Regions from separate parts of the Sphingomonas sp. M1A8_2b genome, predicted to be linked through region 3. Evidence: predicted binding sites of a transcription regulator. Region 3 holds the regulator's gene; each other region holds the start of a gene.

Region 1 (7,164 bases), on a different contig from region 3:
CGAGGAAGACGACGCGCTTGGGCCTCAGTTGCGTGCCGCCGGGATCGATCTGATCCGCCTCGCCACGCCGACGACTGACGCCGCCCGCCTGCCGACCGTGCTCGATGGCGCCAGCGGGTTCCTGTATTACGTCTCGGTCGCCGGCATCACCGGGCTCCAGCAGGCGCAGCAATCCTCGATCGAGGACGCCGTTGCTCGCCTGAAGTCGCAAACCGACATCCCGATCGCAGTCGGCTTCGGCATCCGCACCCCCGAGCAGGCGGCGAACGTCGCGCGCGTCGCCGACGGCGTCGTCGTCGGCTCGGCAATCGTCGAACTCGTCGCACAGCACGGTGCCGCTGCGGCCGAGCCGGTCCGCGCCTATATCAAGTCTCTCGCCGATGCCGTCGCATCCGCACGAAAGGTCGCCCCTATGGAGATTGGCGCATGAGCTGGCTCAACAGCGTCCGCAACGTCCTGCCCTTCGTCGCGAAGCGCGAGACGCCCGAGAATCTTTGGCACAAGTGCAAGGGCTGCGGGCAGATGGTTTTCATCAAGGAGCTGGAGGACAATCTCCACGTCTGCCCGAAATGCGATCATCACGACCGCATCGGCCCGAAGATCCGCTTCGCGCAACTGTTCGACGAAGGCAGCTGCAACGAGATTCCAGCGCCGAAAGTGCCCGAGGATCCGCTGAAATTCCGCGACCAGAAGCGCTATACCGATCGTCTGAAGGCGGCGAGGACGGACAGCAGCGAACAGGATGCGCTGGTCAACGCACGTGGGAGCATCGACGGCCACCGCGTGGTCGTCGGCGTACAGGATTTCGGCTTCATGGGCGGCTCGATGGGCCTCGCGGTCGGCGAGGCGTTCGTGCGCGGCGTCGAGGCGGCGATCGAGGACCGGGTGCCGTACGTGATCTTCACCGCATCGGGCGGCGCGCGGATGCAGGAGGGTATCCTCAGCCTCATGCAGATGCCGCGCAGCACCGTCGCGATCCAGATGCTCCACGATGCCGGCCTGCCGTATATCGTCGTGCTCACCGATCCGACCTCGGGCGGCGTGATGGCGGCCTATGCGATGCTCGGCGACGTCCAGATCGCTGAGCCCAAGGCAACGCTGGCGTTCACCGGCCGCCGCGTGATCGAGAGCACCATTCGCGAAAAGCTGCCCGAGGATTTCCAGACGTCGGAATATTATCTCGAACACGGGATGATCGACATGGTCGTCCACCGGAAGGACCTGCGCGAACAGCTCGGTACGGTGATCGGGTATCTGAGCGCACGCGAAGCGGCGTAATCGCTACTCCCTCTCCCCTCCGGGGAGAGGGTCGGGGTGAGGGGCAGCCAAGCAGTACGCCGCCCGGAACAGCCCCTCACCCCAGCCCTCTCCCCGGAGGGGAGAGGGAGCCAAGAATGTCCGACCACGCCGTTTCCTCGTCCCCCGCAGTGCAAGCACAGCTCGATCGACTGACCGCGCTCTCCCCCGGCGCCGATATCCTCGGCCTCGAGCGCATCACTGCACTCCTCGCGCGCCTGGGCGACCCGCACCTCGATCTCCCCCCCGTGTTCCACGTCGCCGGCACCAACGGCAAGGGCTCGACCTGCGCCTTCCTCCGCGCCGCGATCGAAGCCGCCGGGCACAGCGTCCACGTCTATTCCTCGCCGCACCTCGTCCGCTTCAACGAACGCATCCGCATCGCCGGCAACCTGATCGATGACGACCTGCTCGCCGCGCTGCTGGAGGAGGTCCTCGACCAAGCCGCAGACCTGCAAGCCAGCTTCTTCGAGGTCACCACCGCCGTCGCCTTCCTGGCCTTCGCGCGCACGCCCGCCGCCGCGACGATCGTCGAGGTCGGCCTGGGCGGCAGGCTCGACGCGACCAACGTCATTCCGAACCCGGTCGTCACCGGCATCGCCGCACTCGGCATCGATCACCAGTCGTTCCTCGGGAATACGCTGCTGGAGATCGCCGGCGAAAAGGCAGGCATCGCCAAGCCCGGCGTACCGCTGGTGACGATGGACTACCCCAAGGCCATCCGCGCCAGGATCGCCGCCATCGCCGAAGCCGCCGGTGCCCCCGTCGTCGCCCGCGGCACCGCGTGGACCAGCGAAACGGCGCGCTCGACCGTGCGCTACAAGGACACCGGCTTCTCGGTCGTCACCAACCGCCCCCACCTCGTCGGCGCGCACCAGTCGCGCAATCTCGCGCTCGCGATCGCGATGCTGCGTCACCAGGGCGCGCTCCACATCCCCGAAGCCGCGATGCGCGCCGCCGCCGACTGGGCGCACTGGTCCGCGCGGATGCAGCGCCTGTCGCACGGCCCGCTGGTCGCGCGGCTTCCCGCAGGCAGCGAACTCTGGCTCGACGGCGCGCACAATCCTAACGCCGCCAAGCCCGTCGCATCCGCCTTGCGCCGGATCGCGCAGGGACGCCCCGTCACGCTCGTCATGGGAATGCTGGCGAACAAGGACGCCGACGCCGTTGTCCGCATCCTGTCGCCATCGCTGGCACGCATCCTCGCGATCCCCGTCGAAGGCCATGCGCATCATTCTCCGCAAGTCCTGGTCGAGATCGCCGCACGCTACGGCGTTCCCGGCGATGTCGCATCGGGCATCGCCGACGCGCTCGATCGCCTGTCGCAGCAGGGCCCGTGCATCGTGCTGATCGCCGGTTCGCTCTACATTGCAGGCGAAGCGCTTGTCGGGAACGACCAACTGCCCGACTGAGCTCTTATTGCTATTGACTATCAATAACCAACAGGCGAGTTTGGCGCGACCACCACGGAGTCGCGTGAATGACCGATGTTCGAACCGCCACCGCCCTCCTCCCGCATGCGCTGCCGGAGTGCGAAAACGCGCGGGTCGCGCTGTTTGCGATGCGGCGAATGGGCGCGAACGGCCTTGCCGACGCGCGCGCCGCGCACACCCTGTTCACCGCGTTCGGGCAGAGCTTTCGGCGGCCGCTCGTCCTGTTGCGTGCGCTGATGGCGGACCTCGCGGGCACGGCCTCGGGGACGATCGCGATCGCGCCGTGCTGCTGCGCGCGGATGACGCCGGCCGAAGCGGCGATGCTGGCGATCCTCGCACGCATCGAGACAGCACCCGAGGCCGCCCGCCTCCTGATGTCGGACTTGCTCGGCGTACGCCGCGTCGATGGCGTCCTGGCGAGCGCAGCCGCCGTCGCCGCAGCCTTCGCCGACGAAGGCCGCCCCGTCACCGCGTGAGGCGCCCCACCTCGATCACGTCGGCCATAGCGATGAACGTATCGCGCGCGCGGTTTGCGCTCAATACCCCAGCGCGTGCGCCAGCATCAGCAGCAGCCAGTATAAGCCGCCCGACAGCAGCATCGCCACCGGCAGCGTCATGATCCACGCCAGCGCCATGTTCATCACCGTACGGCGCTGCAACCCGGCCCCGTTGGCGACACTGGCGCCCGCGACGCCCGACGACAGGATATGCGTGGTCGACACCGGCAGGCCGTAGCGGACCGCCAGCAGAATCGTCGCCGCCGCGACCAGCTCGGCCGAGGCGCCCATCCCGTAGGTCAGATGCGACTTGCCGATCTTCGAGCCGACCGTGACGACGATCCGCTTCCAGCCGACCATCGTGCCAAGCCCGAGCGCCAGCGCGACCGAGATCTTCACCCAGGTCGGGATATAGCGCGTGCCCTGCTCGAGCTGCCCGCTATAGCTTTTGAGCGTCGTGATCTCCTGTGCGGTGAAGCGGCTCTGCGCGGCCGGATCGACGGCGATGAGCTTGGTCGTATCGAGCAACAGGTACATATCGTTGCGCAGGTTCGGCGTCGCCGCAGCGGGCACCTTGCCGAGCGAGCCATAGCCCGCGATCCGCGTCGACACGTCGTCCGACAGCGTCGACAGCGCGCCATAGACCACCGGATCGGCGACCTGCTTGCTCTTCAACGCGCGCGTGACTTCGGTGCGCGCGGCGGCGACGGTCGCGGGCGCGCCATTGGCATGGGCGACGAAGGCCGACGACGCGTCGCGCGCGATCTGGACGAATGCCGGGGTCGCGCTCTCGGGCATCGTCCGGTTCAGTGCATAGGCGGTCGGCGCGCAGCCGATCAGGATGAGCATGATCAGCCCCATCCCCTTCTGCCCATCGTTGCTGCCATGCGCGAAGCTGACCGCGGTACACGTCCCGATCAGCAGCGCGCGGATGCCGCGCGGCGGCGGGGCCGCGTCCTTGGGCGCCTCGTACAGTTCGGGATCGCTGACGAAGAGCTTCATCACCAGCAGCAGCAACAGCGCGCCGACAAACCCGACGAGCGGGCTGAACGCGAGCGCCGAGAGCACTTTCCAGACCTGCGCCATGTCGACACCCGAGGTACCGTCCGCACCGCCCTTGATCATCTGATTGGCGAGGCCGACGCCGAGGATCGACCCGATCAGCGCATGGCTCGACGAATTGGGCAGACCTGCCGCCCAGGTCGCGAGGTTCCACACGATCGCCGCGAGCAGCAGTGCGAAGATCATCGCGAACCCGCCGACGCTGCCGACGTTGAGGATGAGGTCGACCGGCAACAGCGTGATGATCGCATAGGCGACCGCGCCCGACGACAGCATCACGCCAAGGAAATTGCACAGTCCCGACCACACGACCGCGAGCGGCGCGGGCATCGAATGCGTGTAGATGACGGTGGCGACCGCATTGGCGGTATCGTGGAAGCCGTTGACGAACTCGAACCCCAGCGCGATCAGCAGCGCGAGCGCCAGGAACGCGAACGCGCCGCCGGCCAGCGTCTCGCCGACCTGCGCGGTGTCGGTCGCGATGCTGAACCCCGCATAGGCGAGCCCACCGATCAGGACGGCAAGGAATATCCAGCGACCGGACGGATGGATCGCATGATCGAGCTTCGGGCCTGACGGCGCGGGCTTCGGGCTAGCGATCGATTCGCCCCTGTCGGCCGTGGTCGCGTCGGGCATCAATGTTGAACTAGCCATATTGGTCTGCAATCGGCCCTTACCATGACAATCTTATGACAGTCGCGGAACAAGCCACAAGACGTCCCCGCGCGACATCTACCGAAGTGGGGCGGCGACGTCACCGCCCCATCCATCCCGGCTCAGCGCGCTGCGCCGAGGCTGGCCAACTGCGTACCATCGCGACCGACCATCTTGGCCAGCTTGGTGGTGGCATCGTCGGTCATTTCCCGGCGGCATTGCTGCGAGTCGGCCAGTGCGACGAGGCCAGCGGTCTGCGGCGCACACGCGCTGCTGATCGCGGATGCCATGCGGTGCTGGAATGCCGTCCGTCCTGCGTCGGTAGTCAGGTCGAGCCCGGCATACGACACGCGAATCGAGACAGGCTCGCGCGCGGGACTGGCCGAGACGCCGGTCGAAAACAGGCACGCGGCGGCGATCGCCGCCGAAGCGACGCTGATCGAAATCTTCATGATGTGTTCCTCAAATGGTCCTGCGGTCCGCACGCGCGATCGCCTGCGGGCGACGGCGCTTGCCCATCGGGAGCCCTTTCTGGATGCGGCTTCTCCAACGGCGAACCACGTCGCTGCGCACCCCCTAGGCGCGTTCCATGACGCCCGCGTGTCGCTTTCGCGACGTTTCGGCGGTTGCCCGATCGCGCCGCGTTCCCTACCTGTTCACCGGTGAACCAGATCGCCCAAACGTCCGCGCCGCAAGCAGAGCCCCCCTATCTCCGCGGCCTCAATCCGCCGCAGCGCGAGGCGGTGCTGACCACCGACGGCCCGGTCCTGATCATCGCCGGCGCCGGCACCGGCAAGACCGCTGCGCTGACCGCGCGGCTCGCGCACCTGATCTTCACCAGGAAGGCGTGGCCGTCGGAGATCCTCAGCGTCACCTTCACCAACAAGGCCGCGCGCGAGATGCGCGAGCGGGTTGGGCGGCTTGTCGGCGACGCGGTCGAGGGGATGCCGTGGCTCGGCACTTTCCACGCGATCGCCGCGAAGATGCTGCGCCGCCACGCCGAGCTCGTCGGGCTGCAATCGAATTTTACCATTCTCGATACCGACGACCAGTTGCGGTTGTTGAAGCAGCTCATCCTCGCCGCGGACATCGACGAGAAGCGCTTCCCGACGCGCAGCCTCGCCGGGCTGATCGACCAGTGGAAGAACAAAGGCCTCGTCCCCGCCGATATCGATGCGGGCGAGTCGGAACGCTACGCCAATGGCCGCGGCGGCGAGCTGTACCAGCAATACCAGACCCGGCTGATCGCGCTGAACGCGTGCGATTTCGGCGACCTGCTGCTCCACATGCTCGTGATCCTGAAGACGCACCGCGACGTGCTGGCGCAGTATCAGCAGCGCTTCAAATACATCATGGTCGACGAGTATCAGGACACCAACTCGTCGCAATATCTCTGGCTGCGGCTGCTCGCGCAGGAGCGCAAGAACATCGCCTGCGTCGGCGACGACGACCAGTCGATCTATTCGTGGCGCGGCGCGCAGGTCGAGAACATCCTGAAGTTCGAGCGCGACTTTCCGGGTGCGAAGGTCATCCGCCTCGAACAGAATTACCGCAGCACGCCGCATATCCTCGGCGCCGCATCGGGCGTGATCGCCAACAATGGCGGGCGGCTCGGCAAGCAGCTCTGGACCGAGCGCGACGTCGGCGAGAAGGTGAAGGTCATAGGCGTCTGGGACGGCCCCGAGGAAGCGCGCCGCGTCGGCGAGGAGATCGACATCGTCCGCCGCTCCGGCAAATCCTTGGACGAGGTCGCGATCCTGGTCCGCGCGCAGCACCAGACGCGCGAGTTCGAGGACCGCTTCATCGCGATCGGCATGCCGTACAAGATCGTCGGCGGCTTCCGCTTCTACGAACGCGCCGAAATCCGCGACGCGCTCGCGTACCTCCGCGTCGTCAACCAGCCCGCGGACGATCTCGCCTTCGAACGCATCGTCAACGTCCCCAAGCGCGGCCTGGGCGACAAGGCGGTCGCGCGCATCCACCAGCTCGCGCGCGCCACCGGCACACCGCTGACCACCGCCGCCGCGCGCATCCTCGACACCGACGAACTGACCGGGGCTGCGAAGAAGTCGCTCGGCCGGCTGGTCGGCGACATCGCCCGCTGGCGTGACATGGCGACCAGCCTGCCGCACGCCGAACTCGCGCGGCAGTTGCTCGACGAAAGCGGCTACACCGCAATGTATCAGGCCGAGAAATCGGTCGAGGCGACCGGCCGCCTGGAG
Region 2 (7,164 bases), on a different contig from region 3:
CGCGCTCGGGGAATTTACGGAAATAGCGGGCGCGCTCGATAAGCAACCAGCGCAAAAAGACTTCGGCCTCGGTGAGGCCAAGGCCGAAGATCAGCAGCGGCTTGTTGAACATGAGATGGACCCAGGTGCGGGCCCCGTCCCAGTCGGGCCGGTTCTTGGCGTTGAAAAGGTTGACCTCGCCGCGGTGGAGCCAAGTGCGGGCGCGTTGGACCGACCCCATATAGTGGCTGAGGCCGAGGCGGATGCTCCGCCGGTAGCGGCGCATGCCGTTGATGTGCCAGATGCCGAAGCCATCGCAGGGATCATCCAGTAGCTGGTTGGCGAAGCGACAGCTCCATGGATAGAAATCGGTGAAGGGCAGCTCGGGCGGCTTGATGAAGTCGCACCCGGCGGCTTCGCTTAGTACTTCTTCAAAATTGGTAGTCAGGACCGGCACGCCATGGCGCACCGCCCAATTCATGATGGTATGATGGTGCCGGAGCGGCTCCCAGCGTTCCATCAAACGGCAAAATTCGGCTTGGAGGTTGAGGGTTACGTTCTGATCATCGTCGTCGGCGGTCGGGCTACTGCGTTTCATTTCAAGCACATCGTAGAACTCGGTCAGCGCGGTGCCCTTAGGGACACTGGGCACTTCGACGGCGCAACGGCGGGCGATCTGAACGAGCAACCGTTCCCAGGAGTTGCGATTGCCTGCGCCGTGGATGTTGATGCCGTTGCCGATCACCAGGGCGAGGTTGTCTCGTTCTTGGTTGAGCAAAGTCCTGAAGCTGCGTCGTTCCGGCATCGCGGTCCCCTCGAGTACACTTGTAGCAAAGCGCGACCGCCGCGTCTCAGGTAGAGAGGTCTCCGTGTCAGCTGTTCTTGTTCTCGTCGCCATGAGCTGACGGTCGGCTTCCGACCCCGTCTCAGTCGGCCCATGAGATCAGAGGTGCGATCGCTGAACGTCGATAGTTGATGAGACCCGCCGTTCGCCACGTTGCCGGTGAACGGCAGAAATGTCCCAATTCCAGACGGTGAGGACACATGAACCAACGACCGCTTTCGTGACCGGAATCGAAAACGTTAAACAGCGAGGATTGGGCGTTAGTGAACGGCAGCCCGTAACGGTTTGTCGCAATGCTAAGTTCGTACCTTGACCTCATGCGCGGACCATCGGGACGTCGGCAATCTTTGTCGTCCATGCAGGCGATCGCATCTCCGACCGCAGCTTCCACTCGCGCTTGAAGCCCTGCGTACCAGTCACCGCCGTCCATGTGCCGAACTTGCCGTTGATCGCGTCGAGGGCGCCCATCAGGCGGCCGCGTTTCACCGTATCCGCTTCGAACAGAGTCCGCGGTCGCTCGTCTTCGGGAAGGAGGTCATCGAGCAGGATACCGGCCTTGGTATAGGCATAGCCGTCGCGCCATGCCTTTTCCGCCGCGCGCCGTGCAGCCGCTATCAATTCAAAGCTATCGCTCGACATGGGATGGAGCGTGACGGTGCGCGACCCGCCATATTGCGGTCGGTCCGGCTTGTTCCGATTGGTGTGAAAGAAGGCGGTCAGCCGCCCCGCGACGAGCCCGTGCATCCGCAGCTTCTCGCCGGCGCGCAGCGCATATTGCGACAATGCGCCCATCATCCGATCAAAGTCGCACACTGGCGTGCCGAACGAGCGGGTGACCGCCATGCCCTTCCGCCGGGGCGCGACGGACTCGACAGCGTCCGACGGCACGCCGCGCAGTTCGGCGACCAGCCGCTCGAGCACAACCGTGCCGACGGCGCGCGCCTGTTTCATCGGCATGTCGCGCAGCGCGCCGGCCGTGTGGACGCCGAGCCCGGTCAGCTTTCTCGCGGTGGCGCCGCCGACGCCCCAGACGTCTGCGACAGCGAAACCGTCCATGACCTGTCGGCGAACGGCTTCATCGCGTAGGTCGGCGACACCCTCGAACCGGACGTCCCTCTTGGCCGCGGCATTCGCCAGCTTTGCCAGTGTCTTTGTTTCGGCGATACCAACGCAGGTCGGTATCGTGGTCCAGAGACGAACCTGCTCCCGCATCGCATGCGCGTGGACGACGAGGTCCCTGCCCTCGAAGCCTGCGAGATCCAGAAAGGTCTCGTCGATCGAATAGATCTCGAAATCGCGCGCGAAGGATTCGCAGGCGGCGATGACGCGGCGCTGCATGTCTCCATACAGCGTGTAGTTCGAGGAGAGGACGCGGACACCGTGCCGGCGGACCACATCGCGCAGGTGGTGGATCGGATCCCCCATCTTGATGCCGAGCGCCTTAGCCTCAGCCGAGCGGGCGATCGCGCACCCGTCATTGTTCGACAGCACGATGACCGGCACGCCGACGAGGCTGGCGTCGAACGCACGCTCGCAGCTCACGTAATAGTTGTTACAGTCGATCAGCGCGATGGGCGCGCTCATGGCACCTTGCGCGCCACGCCGACCACGACACCCCAGATCTCGACATATTCGTCGACGAGGATGTGCGGGAAGCCCTCGGCTTCGGGCACGAGCCAGTGCCGCCCATCCATCTGCCGAAGCCGTTTCAGCGTCCGCTCGCCGTGCACCAGCGCGACGACGATCGCGCCGGCTTTGGGTCGCTTGGCACGGTTCACGACGATCAGATCGCCGTCGTTGATCCCGGCGCCCGCCATCGATCGTCCTTCGACCCGCATAATGTAGCTGGCAGCGGGATGCTCCACGAGCCAGGCGCCGAGATCGATCGGCTCCTCCATGTCGTCCTGCGCCGGTGACGGAAACCCGGCCGGCGTGTGACACAGGAAGAACGGGACCTCGCGCGGCACCAATGCGAACGGTATTTCGTGGAGCCTCAAGCTGCTCATGGGACGATTCCTTTTCCGGCCCGCCCTTTAGACCTGAAGAACAGAAAGTGAACAATGATTCTTGTGGCGGGCCGATCACGGGGTTAGGGCGCGGCCCGAAGCGAGCGATCGCAGTAGCAATTGATAGAGGCGGCGCGAGCTGCGCAGGAGAGCAAGCGTGGTTACGGACGAGGATCGGCGTTACTATGAGCGTCGCGCGGAGATGGAACTCGAGATGGCCGCCGGGACGGACGATCCTAATGCCTGCGCGAGCCACTACACATTGGCAAATCTCTATCTGGCGCTCGTGTTCGACGAGGACGCGCAGGTAGGATCCTAGGGAGTCACACGGCTGTGGTCGCGTGAACCACCTGATGCCGTGACCGAAGCGGCTGCCGGCCGCGGTACCGGAAAGTGGGCTTGCGATACCACCGCGATACCAAGACTTAGAATTACCCAAGATTCAGGCAAGAGAGCGCCTGAAAAAGCTATGTATTTCAATGATTTAAGGTGGTGCCGCTTACAGGACTCGAACCTGTGACCCCCGCATTACGAATGCGATGCTCTACCAGCTGAGCTAAAGCGGCCCGACAACGGATGCGTCCGGTCGAGGGGGCGGCGCATACCAAGGGTTTTCCGGACTGACAAGCGGTTTGCGTCTTTACCGTGCGTTTACCAAGCGGGGTGCAGAAGCGGGATCGGAACACGGGGGCCTTTCGGCATGGATACGGTACACGGCCTGGACAGCGAACGCATCGAAGGCCGGGATAACCTGGCCGCACGCGAAGGAAATGGCGCAGTGGCTTCGACGATCGGCGGCGGCAGGGGGAATGGTGGCGTTGGGAATGGCGGCAGGGGGAATGGTCGTGGCGCAACCAGGAGCGCGTCCGGCCCGGCGCAGGACGCGACCGACGCCGGGGTGAACGACGTGATGTTCGATCTCGGCGGCGACGAGCGGCGGATGCACGTGCGCGCCTATAACCACTGGGTGTCGCTGCTGAAGGGGCGGCCCTATCCGTCGATCGCCGACCTCGAGCCTGCGACGATCACCGATTTCGGGCCGCACAGCGTGCTGCTCGATTTCAGCCATGGCATGGGTGACCCGAAGATCGCGTATCTCGGCCGGGCGCTGCGCGAGGAATGCGGGCTGGACGGACCGATCGCGACGATCGCCGACGTGCCGAGCCGCTCGCTGCTGTCGCGGCTGACCGATCATTATCTGCAGATCATCGCCAATCGCGCGCCGATCGGCTTCGAGGCGGAGTTCGTCAGCAGCCGCGGCTGCACGACGCTGTACCGCGGGATACTGATGCCGTTCGCGTCGGGTGGCGAGACGATCGATTTCATCTACGGCGTCATCAACTGGAAGGAGCTTGCCGACGCCGATCTGCAATCGCAGCTGGCGGCCGAGCTGGACGCGGCGGTGCGCAACGGTCCGCAAGGTTCGGCCGATATCGCGCCGGTCTGGGCGGATGGGCCTAGCGGCGGGTTCGGGATGGACCAGGTCGACGATCTGGGCGCTGTCGAGCCCGCCGTGCTCGAGACGGTCGTGCCGCTGACGGCGATCGCTGGGCCGAACGGGGCGTTGGGCGAGCAGCTGGCGATGGCGCGCGAAAGTGCAGCGCAGATGCGCGCTGCGGAGGCCCGCAGCCGGGCGGCGCTGCATCGTGCGCTCGGGCGGGCGCATGATCTGGCGGTGTCGGCGGACACCAACGGCGACGCGTATGCCGCGATGCTGTCGGCCGCGCTTGGTTCGGGGCATGTTTCGGGGCATGTTTCGGGTTCTACGACGCCGATGGAGGATATCGTCACCTTGGTGTTCGGTGGCGATTTCGATGCGACGCGACGGGCGGAACTGGCGTCGGTACTGTCGCATGCGAAGCGTCACCAGGTGCCGGTCGGGGGTTTTGCCAGCTTTCTGAGCGGGTTTGGTAACGATGTGTCGGTCGTCGCTGCGGCCGAGCGCGCTGCAAGCGGGCGCGCCTAGCGTCCGAAACTTGGGTGCGGCGCAGCATATCCCTTCGCACCTGCCACAAGCCTTGAGATAGCCGGGCGGCAGGCGCATAGGCCCGGACCTATGGCGAACCAATCGTTGAAAAAAATCACCGATGCTCTTGCGGCACGGCTGACGGAACGGGCCCTTCCGGGCGAACTCAAGGACTTCGGTGCGAGCGAGGTGGCGCAAGCCGCGGCGTTCGTCGCCGCCACCGCCGCGCACCGCGACGACGGCGCGCCGGCGATCGCGATCGAGCCGATCAGCGCGGACGACACGCGGCGGCGGATGCGGCTCGCGATCGTCAACGATGACATGCCGTTCCTGGTCGATTCGATCGCCGCGGCGATTGGCGCGCAGGATATCGCGGTCGACCGGATCATCCACCCGGTGGTGCGAACGGTGCGCGCACCCGATGGTGCGTTGCACGCGATCGGCGCCAATGCCGAGGGGGGCGGTCGCCCCGAATCGATGATCTATCTCGAGATGGAGCGCGCCGATGCGCGCGACCGTCGCGGACTGATCGAGGACCTGACCGCGGTGCTAGCCGACGTGCGCGCTGCGGTGACCGACTGGCGCGCGATGCAGGCCGCGCTCGACGACGATATCGCCAAGCTGCCCGAGGGTGAGGGCGCGGCGCTGTTGCAGTGGTTCCTCGACGGGCATCTGACGCTGCTCGGGCATCAGGTCTGGCATCGCGACGGCAGCAGCGGTGCGGCTCTCGGGATCGCGCGCAACGAGCACCATGTACCGATTCTCGCGGCCGCATCGCGTGCGCTGGCGATCGAATGGTTCGAGGCGGGCAATGACGCGCCGTTGCTGCTGAAGTCGAACCTGATCTCGACCGTGCACCGCGCCGTGCCGCTCGACCTGGTCGTCCTGCCGGTTATGGAGGGGACGAATGTTGCCGGCCTGTCGATCCATAGCGGATTGTGGACCAGCGCGGCGCTGGCGGCGATGCCGCGCGACGTACCGGTGCTTCGCACCCGCTTGGCCGCGCTGAAGACCAAGTTCGGGTTCGATCCGCGCGGGCATGCCGGCAAGGCGCTGACGCATGCGTTCACCGCGCTGCCGCACGACCTTGTGATCGCGTTCGCACCCGATGCGCTGGAGGATCTGGCGCTGACCGCGATGAGCCTCGCCGATCGCCCACGGCCGGCGCTCGTGCTGGTCGAGTCCGCGCTGGGTCGTCATTTGTTTGGGTTCGTGTGGTTGCCGCGCGACGACGTCACCACCAGCCGCCGTGTCGCGATCGGCGACATGCTGGCCGAGGCGGCGAATGCGAGCATCCTGAACTGGTCGATCGCGCTGGAGGACGGCGAGGTCGCGATGATCCGCTACACGCTCGACCTGCGCGGCGATGGCCGGATGCCCGACGTCGCCCCGCTCGCGCTGCGGTTGCAGCGGATGGTGCGCGGCTGGGTGTCGGACGTCGAGGCCGCGCTGGTCGAGACGTTGCCGCCACCCCGGGCCGCGCGCCTCGCCCTGCGCTGGGCCGCGGCGTTTCCGCAGAATTACCGCAACATCAGCACGCCCGCCGAGGCTGCCGAGGATATCCAGCGGCTTGCTGCGCTCGACGATGCAGGCTCGCGCGGTGTCCGCCTGATCCCGAGCGCGCCCGGCGAAGACCGCCAGCTCAAGATCTACAAGCTTGGTGGCGCGCTCGCGTTGTCCGACGCGGTGCCGGTGCTGGAGAATTTCGGCTTCCGGGTGATCGGCGAATTGCCGACGCGGTTACAAGGCGACAGCGACGCGTTCGTGCACGACTTCGTGCTCGAGGCCAATGACGCGGCGCTGGATACCGATGCGGCGGTGCTCGAAGGCGCGATCGCGGCGGTGCTGGAGGGCGCGGCGGAGAACGACGCGTTCAATCGGCTGATCGTCGAGCTGGGCATGGGGCCGCAGGCGATCGTGCTGTTCCGCGCGTGGTTCCGCTATCTGCGCCAGGCAGGCATGCCGTATGGGCTGACCACGGTGGTGGACGCGCTGCGGCGTGCGCCCAAGGTCGCCGCGGCGCTGATCGCGCGGTTCACCGCGGTCCATCATCCGGAGCATCCGGGCGATGCGATCGCGGCGGATACGGCAATCGAGACGGGCCTTGATGCGGTATCGGCGATCGACGACGATCGTATCCTGCGCGCGTATCGCAACCTGATCGCGGCGACCTTGCGTACCAACGCGTTTGCGCCCGCCGCGGCCGAGGCGATGGCGTTCAAGCTCGACAGTCATCTGATCCCCGGCCTTCCCGCACCCGTGCCTTGGCGTGAGGTCTGGGTCTATTCGCCCCGCGTCGAAGGCATCCACCTGCGCGCCGGCCCGGTCGCGCGTGGCGGCCTGCGCTGGTCCGACCGTCGCGACGATTT
Region 3 (7,164 bases):
GCCACGCGCCGTAACGCGCCTTCGAGCGCCTCCGTATCCCACGTGGCGAGCGCGTCAAGTTCGGCATGGACATTGCCCAAAATCGCACTCGCTTCACCCTGCAAAAGGCTCGCCGCAGCGTCATCCATCGCAAGCGGGCGCTGGCTGAACAGGAAATTCGACCCTTCGGCCAGCTCGTTCAGGTTTGCGGCACGCGGCTTCAGGACGGGCATCGCGCGAGTCAGAAGATCGAGTCCGCCGGTTGGCAAGTTGTGGCCGAGACGATCGGCGGCAAGTTGCGCCAGCCGAGCGTCGTCGGCTTCTCGGAGGTAGTGGCCGTTGAGGTTCTCGAGCTTCTTCAGGTCGAAGCGCGACGGCGACTTGCCGACGCCCGACAGGTCGAACCACTCGACCGCCTGTTCGCGGCTGATGATCTCGTCGTCGCCGTGGCCCCAGCCGAGCCGGAGCAGGTAATTGTCGAACGCCTCGGGCAGAATCCCCATCTCGTCGCGATACGCTTCGATGCCAACCGCGCCGTGACGCTTCGACAGCTTGGCGCCGTCTGGGCCGTGGATCAGCGGGATGTGTGCGTAGATCGGCTCGAGCCAGCCCATCGCGCGGTAGATCGGCAACTGGCGGAACGCGTTGTTGAGGTGATCGTCGCCGCGAATGACGTGCGTGACGCCCATGTCGTGATCGTCGACGACGACGGCCAGCATGTAGGTTGGCGTGCCGTCGGAGCGGAGCAGGACGAGGTCGTCGATCTCTTCGTTCTTGACCGTCACCGCTCCTTGCACGCGGTCCTCGATCGTGACGGCGCCTTCCTGCGGTGCGCGCAGGCGGACGACGTGAGGAAGGTTCGGCGCTTCGCTTTCGGGGCGATCGCGCCAGGGGCTGCGGATGCGGAGCGGCTTCTTCACGGCCTGGGCCTCGGCCCGCATCGCCGCGATCTCGTCGTTGGTCATGTAGCAGCGATAGGCGTGGCCGCTCGCGACCATTTCGTGTGCGACCTGCGCGTGGCGCTCGGCGCCGGCGAACTGCATGACGACGTCGCCGTCCCAGTCGAGCCCGAGCCAGCGCATCCCGTCGATGATCGCGTCGATCGCCGGCTGGGTCGAACGGACTCGGTCGGTATCCTCGATCCGCAGCAGGAATTTACCCCCGTTCGCCTTTGCGAACAGCCAGTTGAACAGCGCGGTGCGCGCGCCGCCGAGATGCAGGAACCCCGTCGGCGACGGAGCGAAACGGGTAACCACGGGTGCGGCCGCATTGGCGGTGCCCGTATCAGATATTGCGCCCAACCGCGGGTGCTCCCAGACTGATGAAACAATGGAGAAACGATGGCCATGACAGCCGTCGCCGCCCCTAGCATGCGTCCTTGGCGGCGACAAATGGGCGTGCCGCGATCGGGGGCCGTCGTCGGGCTTGCCGTGGAACGCTGGCTGGAGGCGGAGCGAGACCAGCTGGTGCTGTGGCTGCCGGTAATGCTGGGCGGCGGAATCGCGCTTTGGTTCGCGCTGCCGGACCCGGCGGCGTGGTGCATGACGATGCTACTGTTGGTGGCGAGTGGGCTGGCGTGCCTCGCCGTGGGGCAGGGCGGGCGTGCGGCACGCGCGCTGGCGATCGGGTTGCTGACCATCGCATTGGGGCTGGGGTTGATCTGGGTGCGGTCGGAATGGGTGGTGCGGCCGGTTCTGGGCGGTCCGACGATCGCAAGTTTCTCGGCGAGGGTCGAGGCGATCGAGCCGCTGGTGGCGCGGAAGCTGGTTCGGCTGACGGTATTGCCGGTTGAGAAGGGGGGGGGAACCGACGGGCAGCCGGTCGCCTTGCCGTTCCGCGTCCGAGTCAATCTGGCGGAAGCGGATGCGCCGAAGCTGCTGGGGACGGGGGCGGTCATCCAGTTGCGGGCACGGCTGATGCCGCCGCCGCTCCCCGCGGTGCCGGGCGCCTACGACTTTGCGCGCGTCGCATGGTTCGGCGGGATCGGGGCGACGGGACGCGGCTTCGCACCGGTAGTCGTGACGACGCCGAGCGAATCGGGCGCCGGCATCCGCGTCGCGCTTTCGCACCACATCGTCTCGCGACTGGACGGCAGCGCGGGCGGTATCGCTGCGGCGCTCGCGACGGGCGACGTCGGTGCGATCAGCGAGGAGGATTCGGAGGCGATGCGCCGGGCGGGGCTCGCGCATCTGCTGTCGGTGAGCGGATTGCACATCACTGCGGCGGTGGCGGCGACGATGCTGATCGTGTTGCGTCTGCTGGCGCTCAGCCCGTGGCTGGCTTTGCACGCGCGCCTGCCGTTGATCGCAGCACTGGCGGGGGCAGCGGCGGCGATCGGCTACACGCTGCTGACCGGCAGCCAGGTGCCGACGATCCGGTCGTGCGTCGCCGCTTTGCTCGTGCTGGCCGCGCTGGCGATGGGGCGCGAGGCGATGACCTTGCGGCTCGTGGCGGCGGGGGCGGCGTGCGTCATGCTGGTCCTGCCCGAATCCGCAGCAGGGCCGAGCTTCCAGCTATCATTCGCGGCGATCACCGCCATCATGGCGCTGCACGAACATCCGGTGATCCGCGCGTTCTTCGGACCGCACGAGGAGGGGCGAGCACGCCGTCTCGCACGGGGCGTGGCGTCGCTGCTGCTTACCGGACTGCTCGTCGAGTTCGCGCTCATGCCGATCGCGGTCTATCATTTCCACAGAGCCGGCGTGTACGGCGCGTTTGCCAATATCATCGCGATCCCGCTGACGACGTTCGTCGTCATGCCGCTGGAGGCTCTGGCGTTGCTGCTGGACGTGGGGGGCCTCGGTGCACCCCTCTGGTGGCTGGTCCAGCGATCGCTCGAAGCGCTGCTCTGGCTTGCGCACACCGTGGCGGGCGCGCCCGGATCGGTGCGGTCGCTGCCGGCGATGCCGACCGCGGCATTCGCGCTGATGGCGATCGGGGGGATCTGGATCGCGTTGTGGCGGACCAGGTTGCGGCGGATGGGCGTGGTGCCGCTGATGATCGGGGCAGCGTGGGCGCTGACCACACCGCCGCCGGATATTTTGGTGACGGGCGATGGCCGGCATGTCGCGGTCCGGACCGCCGCGGGTCTCTCGATGCTGCGGGACCGGGCGGGGGATTATACGCGGGATACGCTTGCCGAGAATGGCGGGGTCGACGGCGAGCCGCTGCTGCTGGCCGACCAGCCCGATGCACGGTGTAGTCGTGATCTTTGCGTCACCGATATTGCCGCGCGCGGACGGATGTGGCGGATCCTCGCGACCCGCAGCGCCTATATGGTCCCGATTGCCGAGTTCGTTGAAGCCTGTCGCAGCGCCGACGTCGTCGTCAGCGAACGCGGTCTGCCGAAGCGCTGCGTACCGCGGTGGCTGAAGCTCGATCGACGCGTTCTGCATCGGACGGGTGGAATCGCGCTGACCCTGGGGACCGGGACGGTCGTCACGATACTGACTGCAGGCGATCGCCATCCGTGGCGCGATCCGCCTCTGCTCAACCGCGCCGTGCATTCGTTCGCGCCACGACATGTCCGGTTCGACGACGCGGCATCGGGCCTTCGAGCCAACCGGGTTTCGCAGAGGTAGAATGGTAGTGCGAAGGCGCAATGGCGCGAAGAAGGTGTAATTCGGGAGACCCGTACGCCTTTCATGAACGATCAGCTGAGGTCGGTACTAGGACGGATAGACGCTCCCCCAAATGCGACATCTTCGCGCCTTTGCGCCTTCGCGTGATCCAAATCACCATCCAACGCGCGCGCTGTCCGGCCGATAAATTTCACGCGGAGCAGTTTCTTAGCCGACGAACCGGACCAGGTTGAATACTGTCCGGTCGTCTCTCCGCAGTCGTTTTAAACCGCAAGTTCTCCCCAATCGAAACACCTCCGCGTCTCCGCGCGAACCAATTCTTTCGACGGCGCAGAGCAGGCGGCGGCTCAGTCGTAGCGGCGGAAGATGCCGGAGAGTTTGCCCTGCACGCGGACTTGGGCGGGGGCGTAGCGTTGCGGGTCGTAGGCGCGGTTTGCCGGGTCGAGGCGGACCATCGCACCTTCGCGGCGGAAGTATTTGAGCGTGGCTTCGCTGTCCTCGATCAGCGCCACGACGATCTCGCCGTCGCGGGCGGTTTCGGTGCGGCGGATCAGCGCGTAGTCGCCATCGAGGATGCCGGCTTCGACCATCGAGTCACCGGAGACTTCGAGCGCATAGTGTTCGCCGGAACCGAGCAAAGCAGCGGGGACGGCTAGCATCGTGCTGCCTTCGAATGCTTCGATCGGGACGCCGGCGGCGATGCGGCCGTGCAGCGGGATCTCGATGACGTCGTTCGCTGGCTGCGGCGCGGCGGGCACGGGTGCCGACTTCACGTTCGATGCCTTCGAGGGCGCCTTCTTTTCCGGACGTTCGGGCATCCGCAGCACCTCGAGTGCGCGCGCGCGGTTCGGCAGGCGGCGGATGAAATTGCGCTCCTCGAGCGCGCTGATCAGACGGTGGACGCCCGACTTCGACTTGAGGTCGAGCGCGTCCTTCATCTCCTCGAACGACGGCGAGACGCCGGTATCGTTGAGTCGATCGTTGATGAAGCAGACGAGTTCGTGCTGCTTGCGCGTGAGCATGGCGGTTCTCCGTCCGGAACAGACGAGGAACTTCTATGGAACATAATTAACGCCGTCAAGCGGCCAGATCACCCAATGATAAGGATTTCCGCCGATTCGCCCGCCTTTGCCACGGGCGCGTTGCCCGCGCGGACGATCAGGCAGGTCGAGCGCGCCAGCGTGAGCAGCATCGAACTGTCCTGGATCGTCGACGCATAGGCGCGGCCGTCGCGGAGTTCGGCGCGCAGATAGTCGGTACGGGCGTTGTTGGCGGGCAGGTCTTCGCCGAGCAGAGCGTGCGTGACCTGCGGTAGCGGGTCGCGCGCACCGGCCATGTGCGCGACGACCGGCTTCACGAATAGCGTCGCGGTGACGAACGCGGAGACCGGGTTGCCGGGCAGGCCGAGCACCATCATCTCGCCGATCCGGCCGGCCATCATCGGCTTGCCGGGGCGCAGTGCGATCCGCCAGAAATCGATTCCGCCGCCGGCCGCCTCGATCGCCGGCCGGACGAGGTCGTGGTCGCCGACCGAGGCGCCGCCGGTGGTGACGAGGAGGTCGGCCGCGACGCTGGCGAAGGCGTCGCGCAGTACGTCGAGCCGGTCGGGAAGGATGCCGAGATCGATGACGTCGACGGGCAGGTCGGCGAGCATCGCGGCGAGCATGACGCCGTTCGATTCAGGCAGCGCGACGCCGTCGGCGGTCGAGCCGGGGGGGACGAGTTCGTCTCCGGTCGCGGCCACCGCGACGCGGACGCGGCGGTTGACGGTCAGGCTGCCGTGGCCACCGGTCGCGGCGACGGCGATCCGCGCCGGGGTGAGGCGATCGCCGACCGCGATCAGCCGGCTGCCGGTGGTGAAGTCGAGGCCCTTGCGGCGGGTGTTGCGGCCGAAGGTCGGCGGTCCTTCGCCGGCGAGGATCAGCGTGTCTCCGTCGCGCTCGGCTTCTTCCTGGACCATGACCGTGTCGGCACCCTCGGGCATTGCCGCGCCGGTGAAGATGCGGGTGGCTTCGGCTGGGCCGACCGTGCCGGCGAAGGGACGGCCCGCGGCGCTCTCGCCGATGACTGTCCACGGGCCGGGGAGGTCGGCGAAGCGGATCGCGTAGCCGTCCATCGCGGAAAGGTCGGCGGCCGGCTGCGTGCGGCGGGCGAGGATATCGGCTGCGGCCCAGCGGCCGGCGGCGTCGCGAAGCGGCACGGTTTCGTGGCCGACGCGCGGGGCCATGGCGAACAGGCGGGTCTGTGCGTCGGCGACGGGGAGAAGATCGGTCATGCGGGAAACCCCGGATTTGCGTGGGTTTGGCGAGTGAAGTGCAGAAAGTGCAGACGCTGGGAGCGGTGTTGCGCGCGCGGCTTTGGGCATGGGCGGAGCGGCGGGAGTTGGGGGTTGGTGGGCATGGCTGCCGCTTTGCCATGGGTTGCGCGCGTAGGACAGATCGATGTTCGGGGTGCGGCTATCGGTCGCAGTTTGGCGCGTGATATCGGGCGACGTCGGGAGTATTCACGGTCACCGACTGTGGCATTGAGAGGGCTCGACACCGTCTGCTGAAATCCCTGTCCTTGCTTATCGGCACAGGCCGCTTCTTCCCTTGCGGGGCGTTTCGGGACACGTCGGTGCGTGATACGATGCCGGGACTGCGAAGGAGGTGCCGATGCTGTTCGTGATGGCTTTGCTGCTGAGCGCGGGGCAACAGCCGCTTCCGCCAGCCAAAAGATCCCATGCCTGTGCCGGCTTGGATGACGCTCGGACCACCCCCGCCGGCCGGCTTCAGCGGCTGGACGACTTCAGGACAAGCTTGGTCGCGCGGGATCGACACCGACTGGATCGCGCGCTGCCCCGCGATGCCGACGGTGGTATCGCCCAGTGCGACGGGATCGACCGCAGCCGTGCCTCCTGTGAAGCGGCGGCCTATCTGCCCGCGCTTCGCAGTTCGGGGCTGATGGAAAAATTTGTGGCAAGCGTTTGCCGAGGGAAGTCCGCTCGAGGAGATTTCGCGTCTGATCCTGCGGTTTCGCCGCGGGTGGCGCATCGCGGTGGATCGTCTCGCTGAGACTTGTGGGGGTGGGGCTTCGCAACTGGGTCCCGGAATCTTCTCGGGGCGTATCGTCTTTGACCCTGGGCTCCCGCTTGCGCGGGAGAACGGCGAACTGAGGAGCAGCTCGGTTCTGTAAGTGATCGGAGGTCGTTTGGATCTTTTTCGGATGTCCGCCCTGTGGAGGCTGCAACGCGGATTTTTCAGGGTCGCGACTCTATCGTCAAGCTAGTCTGGGTTCCCGCCTCCGCGGGAATGACGGTTGGGAGAGCGGATTGAGACGTCTGAGCCGGCCCGGCTCCTACGCTATGCCGGCAGTGCACCTCTCCGGCCTTCGTCGGGGTGGCGTTCGATGCCGGGGGGATGGCGAGACCGCCTTGGCTGACGGTCGCTGGCAGACGCCTTTATTCCCAGCCAGCGCCTGTTCATCGTCGCGGGCGCTTTATTGCCGATTAAAGGGCACCATATCAACGTGATGATCGCTATCCAGCCGCCGAAGAAAGACCGGATCGCCGCCGTGATCGGCGCGGTTCTGGTTCCAGGGTTGCTCGGGTATGCGCTGATCTATG

What was found. The regulator LexA, encoded in region 3, represses DNA repair genes until DNA is damaged. The targets are predictions, from matches to a motif close to GTTCCNCNCTTGTTCT.
Region 1: a site for LexA is predicted at 5,586-5,601, ahead of ACLBWL_RS06870 (ATP-dependent helicase). Genes of this name have one in related genera too.
Region 2: a site for LexA is predicted at 2,867-2,882, ahead of ACLBWL_RS03480 (LexA family protein). Genes of this name have one in related genera too.

What each region holds. Positions count from the first base shown of each region.
Region 1 is NZ_JBKFAH010000001.1:1,474,560-1,481,723, reverse strand. It holds gene trpA (tryptophan synthase subunit alpha) at 1-430, shown strand, start outside; gene accD (acetyl-CoA carboxylase, carboxyltransferase subunit beta) at 427-1,278, shown strand; gene ACLBWL_RS06890 (bifunctional folylpolyglutamate synthase/dihydrofolate synthase) at 1,395-2,708, shown strand; gene ACLBWL_RS06885 (DUF6628 family protein) at 2,777-3,205, shown strand; gene ACLBWL_RS06880 (inorganic phosphate transporter) at 3,266-4,924, opposite strand; gene ACLBWL_RS06875 (UrcA family protein) at 5,065-5,394, opposite strand; gene ACLBWL_RS06870 (ATP-dependent helicase) at 5,614-7,164, shown strand, end outside.
Region 2 is NZ_JBKFAH010000001.1:712,923-720,086, reverse strand. It holds gene ACLBWL_RS03490 (hypothetical protein) at 1-784, opposite strand, end outside; gene ACLBWL_RS03485 (Y-family DNA polymerase) at 1,139-2,407, opposite strand; gene ACLBWL_RS03480 (LexA family protein) at 2,404-2,829, opposite strand; gene ACLBWL_RS03475 (hypothetical protein) at 2,987-3,148, shown strand; tRNA gene ACLBWL_RS03470 (tRNA-Thr) at 3,320-3,395, opposite strand; gene ACLBWL_RS03465 (PAS domain-containing protein) at 3,608-4,795, shown strand; gene ACLBWL_RS03460 (NAD-glutamate dehydrogenase) at 4,886-7,164, shown strand, end outside.
Region 3 is NZ_JBKFAH010000002.1:387,550-394,713, forward strand. It holds gene gltX (glutamate--tRNA ligase) at 1-1,280, opposite strand, end outside; gene ACLBWL_RS10210 (ComEC/Rec2 family competence protein) at 1,371-3,560, shown strand; gene lexA (transcriptional repressor LexA) at 3,908-4,582, opposite strand; gene ACLBWL_RS10220 (molybdopterin molybdotransferase MoeA) at 4,651-5,835, opposite strand; gene ACLBWL_RS10225 (hypothetical protein) at 6,215-6,613, shown strand; gene ACLBWL_RS10230 (energy transducer TonB) at 7,071-7,164, shown strand, end outside.